DNA from 3 places in the Cytobacillus sp. GQ23 genome. Region 3 is predicted to be linked to each of the others. Evidence: riboswitches for the same ligand, from Rfam matches in the RefSeq annotation. Region 3 holds a riboswitch; each other region holds the start of a gene.
What was found. Region 3 has a riboswitch for S-adenosylmethionine ahead of AC6CHU_RS10625 (methionine ABC transporter ATP-binding protein). Riboswitches for the same ligand answer to the same signal wherever they lie in the genome.
Positions count from the first base shown of each region.

Region 1: it holds a riboswitch for S-adenosylmethionine, as region 3 does, so the genes downstream of both, AC6CHU_RS22950 (O-acetylhomoserine aminocarboxypropyltransferase/cysteine synthase family protein) here and AC6CHU_RS10625 (methionine ABC transporter ATP-binding protein) in region 3, are expected to answer to the same signal.
Region 2: it holds a riboswitch for S-adenosylmethionine, as region 3 does, so the genes downstream of both, metK (methionine adenosyltransferase) here and AC6CHU_RS10625 (methionine ABC transporter ATP-binding protein) in region 3, are expected to answer to the same signal.

Region 1 is NZ_JCAXER010000036.1:13,354-18,884, reverse strand. Features, by position in the region: gene AC6CHU_RS22960 (MFS transporter) at 1-1,152, shown strand, start outside; gene AC6CHU_RS22955 (SCP2 sterol-binding domain-containing protein) at 1,296-1,634, shown strand; SAM riboswitch class I at 1,686-1,787, shown strand; gene AC6CHU_RS22950 (O-acetylhomoserine aminocarboxypropyltransferase/cysteine synthase family protein) at 1,871-3,187, shown strand; SAM riboswitch class I at 3,328-3,432, shown strand; gene AC6CHU_RS22945 (methionine ABC transporter ATP-binding protein) at 3,585-4,610, shown strand; gene AC6CHU_RS22940 (methionine ABC transporter permease) at 4,603-5,271, shown strand; gene AC6CHU_RS22935 (MetQ/NlpA family ABC transporter substrate-binding protein) at 5,284-5,531, shown strand, end outside.
Region 2 is NZ_JCAXER010000025.1:33,262-38,792, forward strand. Features, by position in the region: gene pckA (phosphoenolpyruvate carboxykinase (ATP)) at 304-1,890, opposite strand; gene AC6CHU_RS19500 (thiol-disulfide oxidoreductase DCC family protein) at 2,109-2,483, shown strand; SAM riboswitch class I at 2,589-2,704, shown strand; gene metK (methionine adenosyltransferase) at 3,013-4,206, shown strand; gene asnB (asparagine synthase (glutamine-hydrolyzing)) at 4,498-5,531, shown strand, end outside.
Region 3 is NZ_JCAXER010000010.1:140,538-146,068, reverse strand. Features, by position in the region: gene AC6CHU_RS10640 (M20 family metallopeptidase) at 1-1,064, opposite strand, end outside; gene AC6CHU_RS10635 (MetQ/NlpA family ABC transporter substrate-binding protein) at 1,089-1,916, opposite strand; gene AC6CHU_RS10630 (methionine ABC transporter permease) at 1,935-2,585, opposite strand; gene AC6CHU_RS10625 (methionine ABC transporter ATP-binding protein) at 2,575-3,606, opposite strand; SAM riboswitch class I at 3,771-3,871, opposite strand; SAM riboswitch class I at 3,973-4,072, opposite strand; gene AC6CHU_RS10620 (PAS domain-containing sensor histidine kinase) at 4,310-5,531, shown strand, end outside.

The sequences.
Region 1 (5,531 bases), on a different contig from region 3:
TTCTATATAAGAGAACTTGGCTACTCTGAAAGTGTTAATGGGCAAATCATATCCATGACTGCTCTCGCGACAGCCCTGGTTCTTGTGCCGGCAGGGATTGCGAGCGACCGAATTGGCAGAAAAAAAGCGATGCTGTTTGGGGCAGTTGCCACAGGTGCAGTTATGCTTTTCAGAAGTATAGCTGAAATGCAGGAACTGCTGATTTTATTTGCTTTTTTAACAGGACTGACAACAGCTTTTATACAGGTATCGGGCATACCATGGCTGGCTGAGAATTCAAAAGCTGACCAAAGGGTCCATTTATTCAGTATACATTTTGCTATCATGACTGGTGCAAATGTGATCGGCAATTTAAGCGGAGGCGTCTTAACAGATGCTTTTTCCCTGTTTACGGATCAGCTCACCAGTATCCGCATAACTCTTCTAATTGCAAGTGTGTTCTTCATGGCCGGCTTTTTTCCAATTTTGCATTTCTCAGAGGTTTTGAAAGATCAAAAAGATGCAAAGGGCTTAAAAGGTCTGTCATTCAAAAACCTTTCTGCTAATAATGAAGGTGTCAAAATTATAGTTATGTTTGCTTTGGCTCAGCTCCTCATTGGAATTGGCGCAGGACTTGTTATCCCTTATCTAAATTTATACTTTGCAGACCGCTTTGACGCCTCGAATTCAGCAATTGGCATTATTATCTCATTAGGTCAGGCTGCCACGGCCTTTGCCATGATAATCGGTCCGGTTGTTGTAAGAAAGCTGGGAGAGGTTAAAGCCGTTGTGATCCTGCAGCTCATGTCACTGCCCTTCCTGCTTTTAACAGGATATACTGAAAATCTTTGGCTGGCTGCCATCTGCTTTTTGTTCAGGCAGGCGCTCATGAATGCGGGAAATCCTATACAAATGTCACTCATGATGTCAAAGGTAAATGATTCGATGAAAGGGCTGGCAAACTCAGTTAATCAGATGGTTTTCAATCTGGGTTGGGCTGTGATGGGCCCTGTTTCAACAGGAATCGTCATGAGATATGGGGACTATTGGGGATATGCTCTGGTATTCACTATTACAGCCACTTTATATTTGATTGGGTCTATCTATTTTTTCATTGTATTCAGAGGCTATAATAAGACAAAAGCTGCAGAACCCTCTGTAAAAATAATTTAATCTGACATATTTCTCAGGAAATGAAAGAGCAATGCCAATCAAACAGGCAGTGCTTTTCTGATTTTGTCGAATGAAAAATAAAGGATTAAAGCTCTTTATTACTGAATAGTAAAAACAATAAACCCATTAAAAGAGGTGAGGCTGTGAGAGATTTACCTGATTTATTTATCAGGGAATTAAAGGCGAAAGGGCATCTTGAATTTTTCCTGAGAAAATCAAATTTTTCTTTGCTTATTAAAGCTGGAAATATAAGCATTCCTTTAAAAGTTTCGAATGGGGAAATAAAGAAGGCAAGCCATACCAGCCATTTTGATGTGGAAATCTCGGGATTGGAAGAAGATGTGCTGTCACTGATTACCGGGGAAGTAAAGCTACGGGAAGCAATTTCCCGAAATAAAATAATCATGGAAGCCACTTTCAGAAAAAAACTGCTCATCGAGTCCTTTTTCTGTTTAGAAAAAATTTCACTTACCAATACTTGACCATTTTTTAAATAGTATGATAATATCATTATATTGTTAATTAACGGAATATTCTTATCAAGAGAGGCGGAGGGACTGGCCCAGTGAAGCCCGGCAACCGGTAAAGTACACGGTGCTAAATCCAGCAGAGCGGAATGCTCTGGAAGATAAGAAGAGACGATACAGCCCTCTTCTTATGAAGAGGGCCTTTTCAGCTCTTCGATATGAACAAACATTATTATAGAGGAGAGATTATGATGACAGACAAAAAGCAAAACTACCGTTTTGAAACCATTGGAGTGCATGGCGGACTCAAGCCTGACCCTGTAACCGGTGCGAGGGCAGTTCCGATTTATCAGAACAATGCTTATCAATTCAAGGATACAGATCACGCTGCAGACCTCTTTGCTCTGAAAGAGCAGGGATATATTTATAGCAGGATACATAACCCCACTGTCAGTGTATTTGAGGAAAGGGTAGCCCTTCTTGAAGGAGGAGTGGGTGCGCTGGCTCTTGCAAGCGGCCAATCTGCCATAACACTGGCTATTTTAAATATTGCTGAAGCAGGTGATGAAATTGTTGCTGCCTCAAATTTATATGGAGGTACATATAATTTGTTTGCAGTCACACTTCCTAAGTACGGAATAAAGGTGAGACTCGTCGATCCAAAGGATCCGGAAAATTTCCGCAGTGCAATAACAGATAAAACAAAGGCTGTCTTCGCCGAGACGATTGGAAACCCGAGCCTGAAGATCCTTGATATTGAAAAAGTTGCCGCAATTGCACACGAAAATGGTGTGCCGCTAATTGTCGATAACACTTTTGCTACTCCTTATCTTTGCAGGCCAATTGAGCATGGGGCTGACATTGTAATACACTCTGCGACAAAATGGCTGCTCGGCAATGGAACTACAATGGGCGGTATAATTGTTGACGGCGGAAATTTCGACTGGAATTCCCCTAAGTTTCCGGGATTTACAAAACCGGATCCGAGCTATCATGATATTGTTTATAGTGAAGCAATTGGTGAAGCGGCTTATATTATCAAAGCCCGAGTACAGCTGTTGAGAGATTTAGGGCCTGCAATGAGTGCACAAAGTGCATTCCAATTCACACTGGGCCTTGAAACTCTTCATGTAAGAATGAAGGAGCATGTTGCCAATGCCAAAAAGGTAGTGGAATATCTGGAGGCGCATCCAGCTGTTAATTGGGTGCTTTATCCAGGCCATGAAAGCCACCCGGACAAAAAATTGGCAGATAAATACTTGCCAAAAGGAGCCGGAGCAGTGGCTGTATTTGGAATCGCTGGCGGAAGAGAGGCTGGAGCCAAGCTGATCAATAGCCTGAAGCTTTGGGCACATGTGGCCAATGTCGGGGACGCAAAGAGCCTGATTATCCACCCTGCAAGCACCACTCATCAGCAGCTGGATGAGGAAGGTTTAAAGGCTGCCGGTGTACCGGAAGATCTAATTCGGATTTCGATCGGAATTGAGAATGCGGAGGATTTGATTGAAGATCTGGAACAGGCCATTGAAACAGCTGCGGGTCTTACATCGTTGGCCGCAAAAGCGTAAAGGATAATTTACCATTCGCTTTTTTCCGAAAGTTTGAAATTTCATCGTTGACACCTTTTTATCGCCTATGATACGATAGCAAACGTAATTAAAAAACTGCTTAAATAATTTAAAGTATTAATTGAATATAGAACGTAACGCTCTTATCAAGAGAGGTGGAGGGAAGTGCCCTATGAAGCCCGGCAACCGTCAATTTAGTTGAAATGGTGCCAATTCACTCAAAGCATAGCTTTGATAGATGAGAGGAAGGACTAAATTTATTTATGCCTTTCTGCTCATGTGCAGGAAGGCATTTTTGCATTTGCGCATGAAAGTCTATTGTGAGTAAAAAATAGGTAAATAGAAGCAGCCAATTAATTATTATCTGTATCTTTCGATAAAAGAGGTGACTATCACATTGATTTCTATAACAGATGTTCAGAAGATATTCTCTTCAAAAAACAGCCAGGTAAAAGCTGTGGATGATGTAAACCTGGAGGTAAAAGAAGGAGAGATATTCGGTGTTATCGGATATAGCGGTGCTGGTAAAAGTACATTAATCCGTATGCTGAATGGGCTGGAGCTTCCTACCCATGGCAGCGTAACAGTAGCCGGCAATGAGGTTTCAAAGATAAAGGGAAGCAACCTAAGAAAAGCACGTCAGGAAATAAGCATGATCTTCCAGCATTTCAACCTGTTATGGTCGAGAACAGTAAGAGAAAATATTGCATTTCCGCTAGAAATCGCTGGTGTTTCCCGGCAGGAAAGGCTCAAAAGAGTAGACGAGCTCATTAAACTAGTTGGTCTGGAAGGAAGGGAAGAAGCCTACCCATCTCAGCTTAGCGGCGGTCAAAAGCAAAGGGTCGGAATTGCCAGAGCCCTTGCTAACAACCCAAAAGTGCTGCTTTGTGATGAGGCCACATCTGCACTTGATCCTCAAACAACAGATTCCATCTTGGAGCTGCTTGTTGACATCAATGAACGCCTGGGCTTAACCATTGTTCTGATTACACATGAAATGCACGTGATCCGTAAAATCTGCCATCGGGTTGCTGTTATGGAAGGCGGCCGAATTGTTGAAATCGGACCTGTATTAGATGTCTTTAAGAATCCAAAAGCAGAAATAACAAAGCGGTTTGTTCAGCAGGTGACAGAGCCTGAAGAAACGAAGGAAACGATTGATCATCTTGTAGATTTGTATCCACAAGGAAAAGTAGTTCAATTAGGATTTGTCGGCGAATCAGCTGAACAGCCATTGATTACTAACCTGATCCGTCATTTCCAGGTAACTGTAAATATTCTTCAAGGGAAGATTTCCCAGACGCAGAATGGTTCTTATGGTACCTTATTCATCCATGTTGATGGAGAAGCAGAGGAAGTTGCAAAAGCAATTGAATATATCCATTCCCAGCAGGTAGGCGTGGAGGTGATTTCCAATGCTTAATGAATGGTTTCCAAATGTAAAATGGGATTCCATGTGGGAGGCTACTGTGGAAACCCTCTATATGACTGCTATTTCTGTTATCGCAACCTTTATTTTGGGAGCGGTGCTGGGGCTGCTGCTCTTTTTGACAGCTAGGGGGAATATTTGGGAAAATGCGCCAATTAATAAAGTTATCTCTGCGTTCGTCAATATATTCCGTTCAATTCCATTTATCATCCTGATTGTTTTATTAATTCCATTTACGAAGTTTCTATTGGGAACAATGATTGGGGAGGATGCAGCATTGCCTGCATTAATTATTGGTGCTGCTCCGTTCTATGCCCGAATGGTGGAAATCGGCTTGAGGGAGATAGATAAAGGGGTAATTGAAGCAGCCAAGTCAATGGGCGCAAAAACAAGCACGATCATCTGGAAGGTGCTGCTTCCGGAATCAATGCCGGCCCTTGTTTCGGGAATTACTGTAACAGCTATCGCACTGGTTGGCTACACAGCTATGGCTGGTGTTATCGGCGCTGGTGGACTTGGGAATCTGGCATACCTTGAAGGTTTTCAGCGGAGCCGAAGTGATGTGACGCTTATGGCGACCGTAATTATTTTAATCATCGTATTTATCATCCAATTTATTGGAGATATTATTACAACAAAATTAGACAAACGATAAGGAGAGATTTACATGAAAAAGTGGTTATCACTTGCTCTTGCACTGGCAGTTGCCCTTGTACTTGCAGCTTGCGGCACTTCAGAAAAAGACGGCAGTGCCGGAGAAGGCGGAGATAAAGATAGCAAAAAGATTACGGTGGGAGCATCCAATGTGCCTCACGCGGAAATTCTTGAAGAAGCAAAGCCATTACTTGAAGAAAAAGGCTTTGAACTTGATGTTGTAACATTCCAGGATTATGTATTGCCAAATCAGGCTCTTGA
Region 2 (5,531 bases), on a different contig from region 3:
CGAAGGGAGCTAATCAGAGGGGATAGTGCCTCTTGGGAGCAGAGAAGAGTCTGTGAAAAGAACTAATCGGTGTGATAGCGCCATTGGGCGGGGAAAAGTCTCTCCTAAGGGAACTATACAGAGGGAGCAGTGCCACCGAGAGCGGAAAAGGGGCTGCGAAGAGCACTAAACAGAGGGATTAGTACCACAGGAGCAGAGGAAAGAAGAAAAAATCGAATCGCTACCCAGTAAGAGGGTGTAAGTCCACCTCCGTTCATTCTTAATACAAAAAAGAATTGCCGCATAAACGGCAATTCTTCTCTATTATGCGATTGGTCCGCCCTTTTCTTCAATTTCAGATGAAACGCTTGTAAACTTCTTGAAGTTTTCACGGAATTTTGAAGCAAGTTCTTTTGCTTTCGTTTCATAAGCAGCCTGATCTGCCCATGTTTTGTTTGGCTGAAGTACTTCATCAGGCACTCCTGTAACATGCTGAGGAATTTCCAGCCCGAAAATTTCGTCCTTGATCGTTTCTACGTTGTTGAGTTCACCTTCGAGTGCCGCTTCGACCATTGCACGAGTGTAGGCAAGTTTCATGCGTTCACCGACTCCATACTCTCCGCCAGTCCAGCCTGTGTTTACAAGGAAGACTTTTGCGTTATGCTCATCGATTTTCTCGCCAAGCATTTCAGCATAACGATTTGCAGGAAGCGGAAGGAACGGTGATCCAAAACATGTAGAGAATGTTGCCTGCGGTGATGTAATGCCGCGCTCAGTTCCTGCAAGCTTGGATGTATAGCCGCTTAAGAAATGGTACATTGCCTGCTCTTTTGATAGTTTAGAGATTGGAGGCAATACGCCAAATGCGTCAGCTGTTAAAAATACGATTGTATTAGGGTGTCCGGCAATGCTTGGGTCAACGATATTATCGATGGCCTGAAGCTGGTACGCCGCACGTGTATTTTCAGTTAAAGTGCTGTCATCGTAATCTGCAACCCGGGTTTCGCTGTTTACCACTACATTTTCTAATACAGCACCAAAACGGATCGCATCAAAAATCTGCGGTTCTTTTTCACGGGATAAGTTGATGCATTTCGCGTAGCATCCGCCCTCAATATTGAAGACTCCATTCGCAGACCAGCCATGCTCGTCATCACCGATTAGCTTGCGGTTCGGATCTGCAGATAAAGTTGTTTTTCCAGTTCCGGATAAGCCGAAGAATAAAGCAACATCGCCTTCCCGTCCAACGTTTGCGGAACAGTGCATAGGAAGAATTCCGTTTTCTGGAAGCATGTAGTTCATAACAGAGAAGATGGACTTCTTCATTTCACCGGCATATTCTGTTCCGCCAATTAAAACGGTGCGGCGTTCAAATGAAATGATAATGAATGTTTCGGACTTTGTTCCGTCAACAGCAGGGTCTGCTTTGAAATTAGGAGCAGAAATGACAGTGAACTCTGCCTGATGATCCAATAGCTCGTCTTCTGCAGGGCGAATGAATAACTGGTGGGCAAATAGGTTATGCCATGCATATTCATTGATTACCTGGATAGGCATGCGGTGTTTTTTATCAGCACCTGCGAATCCTTTGAATACGAATACTTCTTCTTTTTCTTTTAAGTAATTGATTACTTTATTATAAAGATTAGAGAATGCTTCTTCAGAAATGGGCTGGTTTACACTGCCCCAGTCCATTTTGTCTTTATTTGATGCTTCTTCAACAATGTATTTATCTTTAGGAGAACGCCCTGTATACTTTCCTGTCGTAGCGCGAACAGCTCCAGTAGAAGTAAGGGACCCTTCATTGCGGTTTAGAACCTTTTCCACAAGCTGAGGAACGGATAATTGCACTTGAATGTTGCTGCCATTTAGTAATTCGCTCAATTCATTTGATATGCTTACAGAGTTCATCTGATGAATACCTTCCTTTTTCCCGATTTTTTTATGAAAGTGATTACATCTCGAAATTAGTATAACACATTGAAATGATTAGTCTATACTATTACGAAACTTTTTTGTCTGTGTTATAAAATTGTCACATTTGGACATGCAATCCACTTTAATCACCTTATAACTGATATATGCTATTATAGAAGAAAGTGTTAATTTTATCATGGGACTGATCTAAAATGAAGACAATTGCCCTATATGATGGAACATGTTCTTTATGCAAGGAAACAAAGAGGATTTTTAATAAACTCGATTGGCTGAATAAAGTCGAATGGATCTCCCTGCAGGAATATGAAAAAATGCAGGGCACTTTATCGTTTTCCAGACATGATTTGCGGAGGGAGCTTCATATTATTACTCCCGCAGGCAGCGTGAAAAAGGGTTACACTGCAGTAAGGAGACTTCTGTTCCTCTTTCCTGCAACCTTTTTAATCAGCACCCTGTTGTATATACCACTCACAGCACTTCTGGGCAATCCGACATACAAATGGATTGCGAAAAACAGGCACAAATTTCTAAAGAAAAAGTGTGATGATGGAAGCTGTTCTCTATAAGGATGAAGCAGAATTTTTAAAGTCGGAATTTTACTGTGAAAAATAATGAAAATCTGTTGACATGGTTCGATAAAATACGGTATGATTCAACCTTGAACGGATACTCTCTTATCCCGAGCTGGTGGAGGGACAGGCCCTATGAAACCCAGCAACCTGCTAAAGGCAATAATCAGCAAAGGTGCTAACCTGACGCAAGGACGTAATTCCTTGAACGATAAGAGTGAAAGGCGCGAATCGATTTGCTTTCAACCTTTTCACTAATGAGAAGGTTTTTTATTTTGCAATGAAATGAACGGCTTTTGGAATGTACTATTTATGTGAGTTTTTGGCATGAATCTGATAAATGGTTACCTGGCATTCTTGCCGGCGCTGTCTATTTTTCTAATAAAAACTCCATGTTTATTTCATACTACTAAGGGAATGAGTTCCGTATCAAACAGAGATCCATGAAATGACAGGGAAAAGTTATTTTTTCCGCTTCCCCATTTCTTATTCTCGCTCAATTTTCTATTTATAAGGAGGAAGCCAGATGTCAACAAAACGTCGTTTGTTCACTTCTGAATCAGTTACTGAAGGTCATCCGGATAAAATCTGTGACCAGATTTCTGATGCAATCTTAGATGCGATTTTAGCTAAAGATGCGAATGCCCGTGTTGCTGCAGAGACTTCTGTAACAACTGGACTTGTATTAGTTGCAGGTGAAATCACAACATCTACATACGTAGATATTCCAAAAATCGTTCGTGAAACGGTAAAAGAAATCGGTTATACCCGTGCCAAATATGGTTTCGATTCCGAAACATGTGCTGTTTTAACTTCCATTGATGAGCAGTCTGCTGATATCGCAATGGGGGTTGACCAGGCACTTGAAGCACGCGAAGGGCAAATGAGCGATCAGGAAATCGAAGCAATCGGTGCAGGAGACCAGGGATTAATGTTCGGTTTTGCCTGCAACGAAACGAAAGAGCTTATGCCTCTTCCGATTTCTTTAGCACATAAACTTTCCCGCCGCCTGACTGAAGTCCGTAAAGAAGAAATCCTTCCTTACCTTCGTCCCGACGGAAAAACTCAGGTAACTGTTGAGTATGATGAAAACGACAAGCCTGTGCGCATTGACACAATCGTTATTTCTACTCAGCATCACCCAGAAATCAGCCTTGAGCAAATTCAGCGAAATCTGAAGGAACATGTTATTAACCCGGTTGTTCCGAAAGAACTAATTGATGAGAATACTAAGTACTTCATCAACCCGACAGGACGCTTTGTTATCGGCGGACCTCAAGGTGATGCTGGCCTGACAGGACGCAAAATCATCGTAGATACTTACGGCGGATATGCACGCCATGGCGGCGGAGCGTTCTCCGGCAAGGATCCTACAAAGGTTGACCGCTCTGCTGCGTATGCTGCACGTTATGTAGCGAAGAACCTTGTTGCAGCCGGTTTAGCAGAAAAAGTTGAAGTCCAGCTTGCTTATGCGATCGGTGTGGCACAGCCTGTTTCGATTTCTGTTGATACATTTGGAACTGGCAAAGTGGATGAAGATGTATTAGTTGATCTAGTAAGAAAGCATTTTGATCTTCGTCCTGCAGGAATTATTAACATGCTTGGCCTTCGCCGCCCAATTTACAAGCAGACAGCTGCTTACGGACATTTCGGACGTACAGATGTTGACCTTCCTTGGGAGCGTACTGACAAAGCAGAAATTCTTCGTTCTGAAGCGTAATATAAAAAGCGGGAGTTGCATTTATGATGTAACTCCCGCTTTCTTTTTTGCGTCTAATACTAATAGGGTGTTAATCACTTTTCGGTCTTTATGCTCTATAGTCGTTTATAATTTTATGGTATCGTATAAACTTCGGATAATGGCTTAATTTTCCGTATAGAAACATTTTATATTCTGCGTGCTAATTATTAGCGATTAGTGGTAGTATTATAGGGTATGTTTTCTAAGACAAAGAGCCGCCTGAGGCTGTATCTTAATATTGAGAAAAGAATGGAGTAGGTGACGTACATAATGTGTGGTTTTATTGGTTGTGTACATGAAAAAGCACAAAATTACCGTGACGCAGATAAAGAACAATTCCAAAATATGAATGATATCATTACTCATCGGGGTCCGGATAATTCAGGATACTATTTTGATGATCATATTCAATTCGGCTTCCGCCGGTTGAGCATTATTGATATTGAAAGCGGACACCAGCCGCTGACTTACGAGAATGAGCGATATTGGATCATCTTCAATGGTGAAATCTATAATTATGTGGAACTTCGTGAAGAACTTCTCAAAGCAGGATTAAGCTTTGAAACCAGCTCAGATACAGAAGTCATAATTGCGCTTTACAGCCATATGAAAGAAAAGGCTGTTGAAAAATTGCGCGGTATGTTTGCGTTTGTCATTTGGGATAAACAGGAGCAGTCCCTATATGGAGCCAGGGATCCATTTGGGATTAAGCCTTTCTTTTATTACGATAAGGGAGACCGCACGTTCTTTGGATCAGAGAAGAAGAGCATCTTATTGGCGCTTAAGAATGATGTATTGAACTATGACTCCCTGCAGCATTATCTGACCTATCAGTTTGTGCCTGAGCCGCACACGATGTCAGAGGGGATCCATAAGCTTGAGCCAGGCCATTATTTTACTAAAAAAATTGGTGCGCCGATGGATATTAAACGCTATTGGAAGGCTGCTTTCCATCCAGTGCAAAAATCAGAAGCTGATTTTACAAAAGAAATTAGAGATGTTTTATTCGACTCTGTAAAAATGCATATGCGTGCCGATGTTCCTGTAGGTTCTTTCCTTTCAGGCGGAATTGATTCTTCCATTATTGCGTCGATTGCGAAAGAATTTCACCCAGCTATTAAAACATTCTCTGTCGGCTTTGAACGCAATGGCTTCAGCGAGGTTGATGTGGCGAAAGAAACAGCCGAAAAGCTGGGTGTTGAAAACATCAGCTACATCATCTCTCCTCAGGAATATATGAATGAGATTCCAAGAATCATGTGGCATATGGACGACCCGCTAGCTGACCCGGCTTGTGTGCCCCT
Region 3 (5,531 bases):
CGGAATGGAACAGTATGGGCAACGAGATCATCAGCACCGATTTTGATATAAGGGTGAATGGTTGGCACCACCTGACTGATATTGCCGGCATCCGTAGAACCGATTCCATCTCTGTCCCCTTCTACAACCTTTTCTCCCAAGTCCTCTATCACTTCTTTAAACACCTGGTCATATGTCTTGTTTAACAGGAGGTTATCTACTTCATTTTGAAAAGCAATAACATTCAGCTTTGCTCCTGCTGCCAGGGCGGCACCTTCCGCGACAGCTTTCACCTTTCTAGTTACCTCATTTAAACTCGTTCTGGTGGAAGCACGAATAAAGAATCGGGCTTTTGCATATTCAGGGATAATATTCGGCGCATCTCCGCCGTGAGTAATTATTCCATGGATACGCACATCATCCTTTAATTGCTGTCGGAGGGCATTGATTCCGTTAAAAAGCTGAATAACCGCATCCAGTGCATTTATTCCTTCCTCCGGTGAAGCTGCTGCATGGGCAGGCTTGCCGATAAACTCGAAGTCAAGCGGATCAACTGCCAGTGATGAACTGGTCAGGCGGGTATGGTTTGAGGGATGAACCATAAGAGCCGCATCAATGCCTTCAAGCAAGCCATGTTTCACAAAGCTGCCTTTGGCACTCCCATTTGGCCCGCCTTCTTCTGCGGGGGTCCCCAATACGACTGCTTCTCCTCCCGTATCATCAATAACCTTGCTTAACGCAATGGCTGCTGCTGCACTTGTCGTGCCAATAATATTATGGCCGCACCCATGGCCCAATCCGGGAAGGGCATCATATTCTGCAAGGAAAGCAATGGACGGTCCCGGTTTAACGGATTTCTTTCGGGCCAGGAAAGCAGTTTCATGCCCGGCTGCTGCCCGATCTACTTCAAACCCTTCCTTCTCAAGGATGCCCGCTAGCAAGCCAGAGGCAAAAAACTCCTCATTCCCTATTTCCGGATTCGCATGAATCTGATGGCTCGCGGAAAGATAAAGTTCTTTATTATCCTCAACATTTTTCTTGATTGCTTCTTTCAGTTCAACTAATGCTTTTACAGGTGCCGTCATCATTGTTCCTCCTTTGTATATTAATTACCAGCCAATATCACTTAATGGAATGAAAGTCGGAATCATGCTTCCGTCATATTCTTTTGTGATGAAATCAGCTACATCATCTTCCTGGTAAAGTTCAGCAATTCTCTTAAGCGTTTTGTTATCTTTGTCTTCTGTTCTGACAGCAATGATATTTACGTACGGCGTAGCGGTTTCGCTTTCAATAAAAACAGAATCCTTAGTTGGGTTCATGCCTGCGTCTACGGCAATTCCGTTATTAACGACTGAAGCAGAGACATCTGGAAGAGCACGAGGTGTCTGCGCTGAGACCATTTCTACAAATTCAAGGTTCTTTGGATTTTCAACGATTTTATTCAGATCAAGATTTCCATCATAGTCCTCGGATAGTTTGATCAGGCCGGCTTCCTCCAGTAACAGAAGCGCTCTTCCCCCATTTGAAGCATCATTTGGAATGGCAATTTTGCCGCCTTCCGGAATGTCTTCGACTGATTTTACTTTTTCCGAATAAAGGCCCATTGGTGCTAAAACAGTTGTCGCGATCGGTGAAAGATCCATATTATGCTCTTTAATAAAAGTGTCAAAATAAGCGACTGTCTGGAATGCATTTACATCTAGATCACCTTCGGCAAGGGCAACGTTTGGCTGTACATAATCAGAGAATGTCACAACCTCAATTTCAATGCCTTCTTTTTCAGCCTTCTCAGCAATAAAATCCCAAATGCGTGTATCTGATCCGCTGACACCCAATTTAACTTTCTTTGTTTCTTCTCCGCCTGTAGTACTTGAGCATGCGGCAGTAAAGACAGCCAATGCTAAAATAATGAATGATATAAATAGTTTGTTCATGATGTATTTCCCCCTATGTTATCTTCTTCTGATTTTTTTGGATAAGAGATTTCCGAATGACTGAAGGCCCTGAACCATGACCACTAAGATTGCAACAGTAATCAGCATGACGGTTGTATCGAATCGCTGATAGCCGTATGTAATGGCAAGGTCACCAAGGCCGCCTCCTCCAACTGCCCCAGCCATGGCAGATGCTCCTACCAGACCAATTGTCGCAATGGTAAAGCCCAATACCAGCGAACTAAGTGCTTCAGGAATCAGGAATTTTAAAATGATCTGTCCTGGTGTCGCTCCCATTGCTTCTGCCGCTTCAATGACGCCTGGATCCACCTCGAGCAATGAATTTTCTATTAATCTCGCAATGTAGGGTCCTGCATAAAAGACAAGAGGCACTACGGCTGCGGCGGTTCCAATCGATGTTCCGACAATCATCCGGGTAATTGGGATAATGGCTACCATTAAAATGATGAAAGGAACTGATCTAAAAATATTAATAATGCTGTTTATGATGTTAAAAACAACGGTGTTTTCCAGCAGATGCCCTTTCCTGGTCACAACAAGCAATATGCCAAGCGGGAGTCCGATAAGAGCTGAAAACAGCAGTGAAAATGCCACCATTTGGACCGTTTCGATTAAGGCTTCAATGATTTTTTCCTGGTTAACTAGCACGTGCAGTCACTTCCTTTATTGAAACTTTTTCCTGGCTGATGTACTGAATCGCCCTTCTGATTTCACTGTCCTGCCCCTGGAATTCGACAATGAGATTGCCAAACGGGGTTCCCTGCAGTTCTGTAATATTTCCAAACAGAACGTTGAAGTCAATATTAAACTTTTTAGCAACCTGTGAAAGCAGCGGCTGGCCGGCAGAATTCCCGACAAAATTGATTCTGAATACCTTTTGAAGCCCCTGCTGCTTTTCAATCACTTGCTTAATGGATTCAGGTATTTGATCATTCATAACCGTGCTGACAAAGTTTTTCGCTGTTGGGGTTTGGGGTGAAGAAAAGACATTGAAGACAGTTCCTTCTTCAATAATCTTCCCTGCCTCGATGACAGCGACACGATCACAGATCTCCCTGATAACAGACATTTCATGAGTAATGATCAGAATCGTAATGTTGTATTCTTTATTTATTTTCTTCAGCAGCTGCAGGATCGAGCTGGTTGTCTGCGGATCCAGAGCAGAAGTTGCTTCATCACATAATAGAATGGAAGGCTGTGTTGCGAGCGCCCGGGCGATTCCGATCCGCTGCTTTTGTCCGCCTGACAGCTGATCAGGATAGCTGTTCGCCTTGTCGGCAAGCCCCACGAATTCTAATAGTTCATGGACACGCTTTTTTATTTCACCCTTCGAGACCTTAGCCAGTGTGAGCGGCATCGCCACATTGGCAAACACTGTTTTCGAGTTTAAGAGATTGAAATGCTGAAAGACCATACCTATGTTTCTTTTCACTTCGCGAATTTCTCTAACAGATAAAGCCGTCAAGTCATGGCCGCTGACAATGACCTTTCCTGAAGTCGGCTTCTCCAGCCAATTGACACAGCGGATCAAAGAGCTCTTTCCCGCACCGCTGAAGCCGATCACCCCGAAAATCTCCCCCTTATTAATCTTTAAATCTATTCCATCCAGAGCAGCTACCTGCTGACCTCCGCTTTTATAGACCTTCTTTAAATTCTGAAACTCTATCATGCAGCCTCTCTCCTTTGTGGTGGTTGGTGACAGGCACCTATACCAATTTGATGAACTGGTATAGGTACCTGTCACCTTCCATTGTCTAACTATTCCAATCCGAAAACTAAGAATTATATCCTGAAATTTACCCCTTCCATCAGAAGAGGTTTTTTAAAGTCCTCTCCTTATCTTCCAGGCTTTTGCCTGCTGGATTTGGCACAGTGCAGTCTGCCTGCTGCCGAAGCTTCATTGGGCCAGGTCCCTCTGCTTCTCTTGATAAGAATTATTCATATGTTTATGAATAGAATCTTGATGCAATATTTCCGCGTAAAACAAAAACCCTCTTCTAAAGAAAGAAGAGGGCAGCATTTATCAATGGTCCTCTTCTTATCTTTCAAGCAATGCTTGCTGGATTTGGCACGGTACAATTTTGTCCGCTGCCGAGGTGTCATAGGGCCAGTCCCTCAACCTCTCTTGATAAGAAGATTTTTAATATGCGGTTGTTAATATGCTTAATACTTTACCATCTTAAAGTAAAGAAAGTCAATATAAAGTTTAAATATATTTTATTTGATTACCGCCTCCTGGTCTGAATCCGCTCTGTCATTAACCCGTATGCTATGGACTCTTCTAAAAAATGATAGTTAAATCCTATGTGTCTATACCTCTATCTCATGTATAATAATGGAAAAGTGTCATTTCTCAATAAAGGAGGGACAAAATGATTATGACCGAGAATCCGGCAGATTTATTCGCCGACAAAGTCGAAGCGAGGAATCTGCAGCTGGCCATTCAGCATTCCAGCGATGTGATTGCAAGAGTGACAAAAGAAGGCGTTGCTTTATATGTCTCCCCTTCCTGCCTATCAATGCTGGGGTATACGCAGCAGGACTTTTATCGAAGCAGCCTTTATACATACTGCCATCCCAATGACCGGGATCTTCTTAGAGATGCATTGGCAGATCTTGAACAACTCCCGCATAAACGGGAGACTTTTCGTTTCAGACATAAGGAAGGCCATTACCTATGGCTGGAAGCCAATTTTACAGTCATTAATGAGGATAAAGAAATGATGTGCATCATCCGGGATATGACACAGAGAATTATCATGGAAGAGGAAATTCTTGAAACACAGGAGAAGTACCGCTTTCTGGTGGAGTACTCCAAGGATACGATCGGAATGGTGACACAAAAGGGGATTTGGACCTATATCAATAATGAAGGAAAGAAGCTCTTTGGGTTCACGAGCATCAAAGAGATAATCGGCACCTCCCTCCACGACTACATCCCTCCTTCAGAACATTCCACCCTCGATGATTTTCTGCAAACAAAGCTGAGCGTGAATTTTGAGCTTAATCTGATCCGGACCGATGGACAAGTAAGAAAAGCTGAAGTCCAGCTGATTCCAACCACCTTCAAGAACAGAAAGGTATACCAGATCATTATCAAAGATGTAACCGGACAAAAGAAGACTGAAGAAAAGCTGCAGAACGCTGAAAAACTTTCCGTTGTCGGTCAGCTTGCTGCAGGCATTGCCCATGAAATCCGCAACCCGCTTACAGCCATTAAAGGCTTTACGCAGCTATTATACGAAGAACATAAGGGTAATTTCGCAGAGGTCATTCTAAATGAGCTGGAACGGATTGAAGGCATCGTCAATGACCTGCTCGTTCTCGCCAAACCTCAAATAACCGAAATGGAAGAAACCTGCCTGACAAACGTTGTAAAAAGTGTGATTACCCTTTTAAACAGCCAGGCGGTTATGGAAAATATCCTGATCGAATTAACTCAATCACCCGGCGAGTTCTTTGTGAAATGTGAAAAAGATAAAATTAAGCAGGTCCTGATTAACATCATCAAGAACTCAATTGAAGCCATGCCAATGGGCGGCAAAATAAACGTCGATATCCGTCAGGAAGACCAATCTGTCATCATCAGTGTCG